DNA from 2 places in the Pseudacidovorax sp. DMC4 genome. Region 2 is predicted to be linked to the other one. Evidence: predicted binding sites of a transcription regulator. Region 2 holds the regulator's gene; the other holds the start of a gene.

Region 1 (4,411 bases), on a different contig from region 2:
GGTCGTGGCCGTAGAAATGGAAGCGGTAGAGCGCAATCAGCGGCACCGGATGGCGCGGTGCCAGCGCGCGGGCGCGCTCCAGCAGCGGCAGTGCCTGCTCGGGCCGGTGGCGCAGCAGGCCGGCGCTGGCGATGAGCGCAGCAGGCTCGGCCGGCAGGCCATGGCCCAGTGCCGAATCGGCAAAGGCGGCCATCCCGCCATCGTCGAAGCCCAGGCCCATGGCATTCATCGCCGCTGCTCCGCTGCCTCGCCTCGGGTCATGCTCAGTGCGTCAGCGTGACCGGGCGGCCACGGCCGATGGAGCCCACGTCGATGCGGGCCACGCCGGGCGGCGTGGCGGCGGCATCGCCACTGCTGCTGCAGGCGCAGGGCGCCTGCTTGGGGTCGATGAAGGCCAGACCCGACTTGGTGGGCGTGTCCACGAAGTCCATGGTCACGCCGTCGAGCAGCAGCCGGCTTTCGGCGGGCAGGAACAGGCGCAGGCCCTCCCCCACCTCCCCCACCTCCAGCACCGACTCGCCCGGCTGGGGCGCGGCCTCGGCGCTGAACTCCGAGTTGAAGCCCGAGCAGCCGCCGGCGCTGACGACCAGCCGGAAGCCCGCCGTGGCCGGCAGGCCCGAAAAGCGCAGGATGCGCCGCACGAACTTCTCGGCGGCGGGCGTGAGGGTGAGGCTGGGAACCATGGTCAAAGGTCTCTGTGGTGGATGAAGAAAAAAGGACAGGCGACGTGGGCGAGCGCGCAACGCACAGGCCGCGCCGATGCGCCGGCAAGACCGCGGCAAGCGTTATCCGCACTGCCCGCACTACCCGCAGCACCCGCATCGCCGGCACCACGCGCACTACCCGCGGCACCCGCACCACGCGCACGACCCGCATCGAACGGCCGCGGAGCAGGCCATGCGGGAACGTCCGCGGAACCGGCTTTGCCGGGCCGCTGGATGTGCCCCCCTGGGGGGGGTGGGCGGAGCGCGAAGCGCGCAGCCTGGGGGGGTTTAGGCTTTCGTTATGCAGCCGTCCACGGGGCACACGGCGATGCACTGCGGCTCGTCGTAGTGGCCCTCGCACTCGGTGCACTTCTTGGGGTCGATGACGAAGATGCCGCCCTTCTCGCGGATGGCGACGTTGGGGCATTCGGGCTCGCAGGCGGAGCAGCCGGTGCAGGTGGAGGCGATGATCTTCAGCGACATGGCTTTCCTCGTGGATTGCTAGCTAGTGGGGGGGTGGATGAAGCGGCGTGCGGCGCCTCGCTCAGGCGGCCTGCGCCGCGGTGTAGGCACCCTGGCGGATGGCGGCGTCGCCGCGGTCCTGGTGCACCAGCGCGCCGCTGGCGATGCGGGCGCGGTAGTCGTTGAACCAGGCCAGCGCCGCCTTCTCGATGAACTCGCCGACGTACTGGTCCACCGGCTCGATGCCGGCGGCCGACAGCTCGTCCTTGGGGCAGGCGCCGATCTTGGCGACCAGCACGGCATGGCAGTCGTTGATGGCGCGCACCACCGAGGGCAGCTGCTCGTCGTCGCCGAAGCCGCCCTGGCAGTACAGGTCCACCCGGCGGTGGCCGACGAACAGGGCCTCGCTGCGGCTGACCTCGAAGATCTGGAACTCGGTCACATGGCCGAAGTGCTCGTTGACGCGACCGCCACCCTTGGTGGCCACGGCCACGAGCACCTTCAGGTCGTCGGCCACGCCCAGGTTGGCGGCCTCGGCGAGGGCTTCCTGCTTGGCATCGTGCTGGGCCTGGCGCTCGGTTTCCACCTTCTCCTGGTAGGCGCGGCGGCGGTCGAGGTCGTACACGACCTCCATCTCCTCGATCTTGTCGAGGGTAAATTCCTCGCTGCGGTCCTCGCCCAGCAGGCCCACCGCGTCGGCGCGGCACTGGCGGCAGTGGCGCATGAGGTTGGCGCCGCCGGCGCAGGCGTCCTGCACGGCCTTGAGTTCCTGGGCCGTGGGACCACGCTGGCCGGTGAGGCCGAACACGGTGCCGTGCTCGGGCTCGGAGATCAGCGGCATGATGTTGTGCAGGAAGGCACCGCGCTTCTTCACTTCGCGGTTGACCTCGATCAGGTGCTCGTCGTTGATGCCGGGGATGAGCACCGAGTTGATCTTGGTGAGCACGCCGCGGGCCGTGAGCATCTCCAGGCCCTTCATCTGCTGCTCGTGCAGGATCTTCGCGGCCTCGTAGCCGGTGACGCGCTTGTGCTTCCAGAAGATCCAGGGGTAGATCTTCTCGCCCACGGCCGGGTCCACCATGTTGATGGTGATGGTGACGTGGTCGATGTTGTACTTGACGATCTCGTCCACCTGCTCGGGCAGGGCCAGGCCGTTGGTGGACAGGCACAGCTTGATGTCGGGCGCCTGCTCGTGGAGCATGCGCATGGTGTCGAAGGTCTTGGCCGGGTTGGCCAGGCTGTCGCCGGGGCCGGCGATGCCCAGCACGGTCATCTGCGGGATCTCGCTGGCGACGGCCAGCACCTTCTTGACGGCCTGGTCGGGCGTGAGCTTCTGGCTGACGACGCCGGGGCGGCTCTCGTTGCTGCAGTCGTACTTGCGATTGCAGTAGTTGCACTGGATGTTGCAGGCGGGCGCCACGGCCACGTGCATGCGGGCATAGTGGTGGTGGGCCTCTTCGGAATAGCAGGGATGGTTCTTGACCTTGTCCCAGATCTCGGCGGGCATGTCGTCCGGCCCGCCCGACGAGCCGCAGCTGGCCTTTCCTTCGCCCCCGTGGGTGCCGCAGCCCCCGCCCGCATCGGGCAGTTCGAACTTGGCGCCGAGTGGCTTGATCTGCCCGATGCCGACGTAGGTGGTGGCGGGCATGGTGCTGGCTGGGCTGGCTTGCTGCATGGATGTACCTCGCGGGGTGGCGGCACGACGGGGCCGCGTACGGGGTCTCTACTGCCAAAAACATGCCACGCGGTTGTGGCGCTCCAGCGTTGGGTTTCATGCGGTTTCGCGTTGGTTTTGGAGCGTTTGTCTGGCGGGGTTGCGACAGGGCTCGATGTGTGTCGCGTTGGGTATGTTGGCGTTGCGACAAAGGGGTGTTGGTTGCTTGCGTGTGTGGTTCGACCGTTGACGCCTGACGAACGTCTGGCTGGCTTGGGTCGCGGCCTTTACCGTTGACGCTGGATGAGCGCCTGGCTGACCCCGGCGCCCAGGGCGGCCCCACATGCTGCGTCCCTCGCTGAACGCTCGGGCAACCTGCGGTGCTCGCCGGATGAGCGCATGGCGTAACTCGCTACGCGCTTACGCGCTCCGCTCAAACAAACGCCATGAGTCAGTCACAACCGGCCCGCGGGGGCCGCGGGCCTCGCTCATCCGGCTGCGCTCCTCGGCGCAGCCTGAGGGGCCGCCCTGGGCGCCGGGGCCAGCCAGGCTTGGGGTTTGGCATGACCTTCGCCCATTACCGCCCGCTCGAGAGACATGGCCGCCACACAACACTGCTCGCGGGTCAGCGACCGCAGTCGCGCACTGCGCCACCGCCCCCACGCCCACCTCTACCCCCTACCCCTACCCCCGCACCTGCACCTGCACCTGCACCTGCACCTGCACCTGCATACGACTCTGTGCGTGTGCGTCTGCCTGTGGCGCGGCCGGGCCCGTGCGTTCGCTATGCCATTGCTGATGCCGCTGTTCTGGCTTCTGCGGCCTTGAGCTGAGGAGCCAGCGACGAACGCGGGTGACTGCCAAGAGCGGGCGTGACGGTCACCTCCCCACAAGCCCGGCCTGGGGTGTGCGGCCTGGGCGCCCTGTGGACGCGCCGAGGAGCGCAGCCGGATGAGCGAGGCCCGCGGCCCCCGCGGGCCGGTTGTGACTGACTCATGGCGTTTGTTTGAGCGGAGCGCGTAAGCGCGTAGCGAGTTACGCCATGCGCTCATCCGGCGAGCACCGCAGGTTGCCCGAGCGTTCAGCGAGGGACGCGGCCGCTGGGCGCCCAGGCCGCACACCCCAGGCCGGGCGCTTCGTCCACGGCCCACGGCCAGCACCACCACTACGGCCGCTACCAACAAGCCTCACGCGTCAGAGTCGAGAGTCCGCACCAGTGCAAGACGTTGCGCCACGGCCCGAGCCGCTCAGAACTTCCTCACCTCGATCCCATGCTTGCGCAGCGCATAGCCCATCTGGCGCGGCGTGATCTTGAGCAACCGCGCCGCCTTCGCCTGGACCCATCCGCAATGCTCCATGGCCCAGATCAGGCGCGCATGCTCGCCCTCGGGCTTGTCGCTGAGCCCCGACGGACCCGCCGCCGCGGCCTCAGCCGGCATCGGGGCCGAGGACGCAGCCGCCGCCGCCGGCTCGGCCGGCAGCACCGGCTGCGGCGGCAGCGCCGGCTTCGGCGGCAGGCCCGGGACCTCGGTGATCGGAATGTCCACCGGCCGCCCAGGCCGCACCGCGTCCTCGCGCTCGATGTGGTGCA
Region 2 (4,411 bases):
GCGTCATGCCGCTGGCGCCGTGCGCGCCGAACCCGCCACCATGTCGAAGCGCAGCAGCCGGCATTCGATGGGGCCGTTCCACATCGGCACGCGGCGCGACTCCTTCAGGCGCATGCGCTGCGGCAGCTTCATGTCGGGCGTGAGCACCCAGGCCGTCCAGCCCGCGAAATTGCGCTTCCAGTGCGTGGCCAGTTGCGGGAAGAAGTCATCGCCGCCGTCGGCGCCCGATTCGGTCTGCGCCACCTCGCGCCCGCCCGGCCCGCGCCGCCCCGCGTTGGCGCCGGCGACGCCGCCCACGGCGATGCGCTCGCCATACGGCGGGTTGAGCAGGATCACGCCGCCGCCCTCGACCGGGGGCATGCGCTGCAGCGCGTCACCGCCGCGCAGTTGCAGCCGGTCGGCCACGCCGGCGCGCTCGGCATTGCGCTGCGCGAAGTCGACCATGCGGTGCGACACGTCGCTGCCAAAGACCCGCACCGAGCCCGCAGCGCGCGCGTCGGCGGGAGCCAGCGCCTCCTCGCGCATCGCGCGCCAGAGTTCGGCGCGGTGCAGCAGCAGCGCCTCGAAGCCGAAGCGCCGCGAGGCACCGGCCGGCACGCCGGCGGCCAGGAGCGCGGCCTCGATGGGAATGGTGCCGCTGCCGCAGCAGGGGTCGTACAGCGGCTGGTCGGAGACGGCACCGGTCTCCGGATCCCACCAGCCGCTGGCGGCCAGCATGGCCGCAGCCAGGGTCTCCTTGAGCGGAGCGTCGCCCTTGTCCACGCGCCAGCCGCGCTTGAACAGCGGCTCGCCGCTGGTGTCGATGTAGAGCGTGACCTCTTCGGCCGTCAGGTGGGCGAAGACGCGCACGTCGGGAAAGCGCGTCTCCACGCTGGGCCGCACGCCGCCGGCGCGGGCGCGGAAGCGGTCGGCGATGGCGTCCTTGATCTTGAGCGTGGCGAAGTTGAGGCTCTGGAGCGGGCTGCCCTGCGCCGTGAGCTCGACCTTGAAGGTCTGGCGCGGCTGGAACCACATCTCCCAGGCGATGCCCGAGGCGGCTTCGTACAGGTCGGCCTCGCTGCGATAGGGCCGGTGCGCCAGCTGCACCAGCACCCGCTGCGCCAGCCGGCTCTTGAGGTTGAGCGCCTGCACGTCGCGCCAGGCGCCCATCACCCGCACACCGCCGCGCAGCACCCGCAGGTCGTCGCCGCTGCGGCCGGTGATGGCATGCACCTCGGCGGCCAGGAGGTCTTCCACGCCGGCGGCGCAGGGCAGGAAAAGGATCAGTTCGTTCACGGCTTCGTCGTCCGAAAAAATGAGGTGGCCGGCCACCGCGATTCGCCGGCACGCCGATCGGAAGCCCCGGCCCGCGCACGGGCCAGGAACGCGGCGGCTCTTTAAAGCGCCTTGCGCAGGTTGGCCGGCGCGATGCGCAGCGCCTCACGGTACTTGGCCACCGTGCGGCGGGCGCATTCGATGCCCTGCTCCTTGAGCATGTCCGAGATCTGGCTGTCCGACAGCGGCTTCTTGACGTTCTCCGAGCCCACGAACTGCTTGATCAGCGCCCGCACGGCCGTGCTGGACGCATTGCCGCCCGTCTCGGTGCCCAGGGCCGAGCCGAAGAAATACTTCAGCTCCACCGTGCCGAAGGGCGTGGACATGTACTTGGCAGTGGTCACCCGGCTGATGGTCGACTCGTGCAGGCCCAGTTCGTCGGCGATCTCGCGCAGCACCAGCGGGCGCATGGCCAGCTCGCCGTGGATGAAGAAGTTCTTCTGCCGCTCCACGATGGCGTTGGACACGCGCAGGATGGTGTCGAAGCGCTGCTGGATGTTCTTGATGAACCAGCGCGCCTCCTGCAACCGCTGGCTCAGGGCCTGGCTGCCCTCGCCCTTGTGCGACTTGAGCGCGCCGGCATAGATGTCGTGCACGCGCAGCCGCGGCATCACGTCGGGGTTGAGCTGCACGCGGAACTTGATGTTGCTGCCGCGCCCGCTGCGGGTGACGATGACGTCGGGCACGATCACGTGCCGCTCCACATCGACGAAGCGCCGCCCGGGCTTGGGCTCCAGCCGCGCGATCAGTTGCGACGCCTGGCGCACCAGGTCCTCGTTGCTGCGGGTGAGCACGGCCAGGCGCTTGAAGTCGCGCTTGGCCAGAAGGTCCATGGGCTGCTTGCAGATGGCCAGGGCGACCTTGCGGACCTGGTCTTCCTCGTCGCTGTCGTCCGCGTCGGCGCCGGCGCGCAGCTGGATGGCCAGGCATTCGCCCAGGTCGCGCGCGCCCACGCCCAGCGGGTCCAGGCTCTGCAGCAGGCCCAGCGCCACCTGGAAGTGGTGGATCAACTCGTCGAACTCGTCGTTGTCGTCGCCGGCCAGGGCCGAGGCCAGGGCCGGGAGCGAATCCTCCAGGTAGCCGTCGTCGTTGAGCGATTCGATCAGGAAGCGCAGCGCGGCCGAGTCCTCGGGCGTGAGGCGCAGCGACAGCGCCTGGCGGTGCAGGTGGGCCTGCAGCGACTCCTGGCTGCGCGCCAGCTCGGTGGCGTCGGCGCGCTCGTCGTCGTCCTGGCTGCTGCTGTTGTTGCGCGCCGGGGCGTCGCCGCCCCATTCGCTGTCGTCGGGCGAGAACTCCACGGTGCCGTCGCCGTCCCAGTCGGGCTCGGCGTCGACGCTCTCGGTGGCGGGCGCGTCGGCCTCTGCCACGGCGGTGTCGCTGCTGCTGCTCGACGTGCTGCTGGCGCTGGCCGTCGCGGCGTAGTCGGTGCCGTCCTCGCGCTCGTCGCGGGGCACCGGGGCGTCGGCCGCCTCCAGGCCGAACTCCTCGCGCGGCGCCTCCTCGGTCAGACGCTCCAGGAAGGGGTTGTCGTCGAGCATCTGCTCGACCTCCTGGCTCAGCTCCAGCGTCGAGAGCTGCAGCAGCCGGATCGACTGCTGCAGCTGGGGCGTGAGCGCCAGATGCTGCGAGACGCGCAGCGACAGGCCCTGCTTCATGGCCGGCCTCCCACGGATTGCGCAACCATGGGCAGCACAGGAGAGATGCCGGTAGGACGGAACGCGGAAACAGGCACCCTGGCTACATCCGGAAGTGTTCGCCCAGGTACACGCGGCGCACCTCGGCGTTGTCGACGATCTCGGAGGGCGTGCCCTGCGCCAGCACCTGGCCGTCGCTGATGATGAAGGCGTGGTCGCAGATGCCCAGCGTCTCGCGCACGTTGTGGTCGGTAATCAGCACGCCGATGCCGCGCTCCTTGAGGAAGCTGATGATCCGCTGGATCTCGATCACGGCGATGGGGTCGATGCCGGCGAAGGGCTCGTCCAGCAGGATGAAGCGCGGCTGCGTGGCCAGCGCACGGGCGATCTCCACCCGGCGCCGCTCGCCGCCCGACAGGGCCAGGGCGGGTGAGTCGCGCAGGTGGTCGACGCGCAGGTCGGCCAGCAGCTCGGACAGGCGCTGCTCGATGCGATCGCGCGAGAGGGGCGCCATGCGGCCGCGGGCATCGGCTTCTTCCTGCAGTTCGAGTACGGCGCGCACGTTCTCCTGCACCGTCAGCTTGCGGAAGATCGACGCCTCCTGCGGCAGGTACGACAGGCCCATGCGCGCCCGGCGGTGGATGGGCATGTGCTCCACGGCCTCGCCGTCGATGCTGATCTGGCCAGCATCGGCCCGCACCAGGCCGACGATCATGTAGAAGGACGTGGTCTTGCCGGCGCCGTTGGGGCCCAGCAGGCCGACGACCTCGCCCTTCTGCACGTCGAGCGAGACGTTCTTGACCACCTTGCGGCTGCCGTAGCTCTTCTGCAGGCCACGCGCCTGCAGCCGGCTGCCGCCCGCCGGCACCGCGACGCTCACCGGCTGCCCCCGTTCTGGCCCGACAGCGAGCCGCTCTGGCGCAGCGGCGCGCCGGTGCGCGGGCCGGGGGCCGGCACCTGCGTGGGCTCGGTGCTGCGCGGCGACAGGATGGCCCGCACGCGGCCGCCCGGCTGCTGGGTGCCGCCCGGCGGCGGCGGGGCGCCATTGACGGTGAAGGTGTCGTTGGTCTGGTTGTAGGTGATCAGCGGGCCGGAGGTCTCGTCGGTGACGGTGGTGCCGGTCAGCCGGCGCATGACGGCGCGACGGATGAACTTGACGGTGTCGGCGCGGCCGTCGTACTCGATGACCTCGCCCTCGCCCTCGATCCACTCGTCGTTGCCGCCATCGCGGCGCTGCTTGAAGTAGCCGCGCTGGCCCGGGTCGGCGGTGACCACGCCGTACTGGTAGCCCTCCGGGTCCTGCCGGACCTCGACGCGGGTGCCGCGGATGAGCAGCGTGCCCTTGGTGACCACCACCCGACCCGTGAAGATGCTGGTCTGCTTCAGGTCGTCATAGCGCAGCGAGTCGGCCTCGATGTTCATCGGCTGGTTGCGGTCGGCCTTCTCGGCCTGGGCCGCGGCGG

Evidence for each region. Region 2 encodes sigma-54, which starts transcription at its own class of promoters, with help from an activator protein. Its sites were predicted from a motif close to TGGCANGNAANCTGCTTT; they were not measured.
Region 1: nifB (nitrogenase cofactor biosynthesis protein NifB) is a predicted target of sigma-54. The motif match lies at 2,892-2,909, and genes of this name have one in related genera.

The regions. Positions count from the first base shown of each region.
Region 1 covers NZ_JBQUYR010000014.1:125,102-129,512, forward strand. The annotation lists gene ACT54X_RS23280 (hypothetical protein) at 1-229, opposite strand, end outside; gene ACT54X_RS23285 (HesB/IscA family protein) at 264-683, opposite strand; gene ACT54X_RS23290 (4Fe-4S binding protein) at 993-1,187, opposite strand; gene nifB (nitrogenase cofactor biosynthesis protein NifB) at 1,249-2,841, opposite strand; gene nifA (nif-specific transcriptional activator NifA) at 4,068-4,411, opposite strand, start outside.
Region 2 covers NZ_JBQUYR010000006.1:265,574-269,984, forward strand. The annotation lists gene ACT54X_RS13415 (THUMP domain-containing class I SAM-dependent RNA methyltransferase) at 4-1,275, opposite strand; gene ACT54X_RS13420 (RNA polymerase factor sigma-54) at 1,377-2,969, opposite strand; gene lptB (LPS export ABC transporter ATP-binding protein) at 3,052-3,828, opposite strand; gene lptA (lipopolysaccharide transport periplasmic protein LptA) at 3,825-4,411, opposite strand, start outside.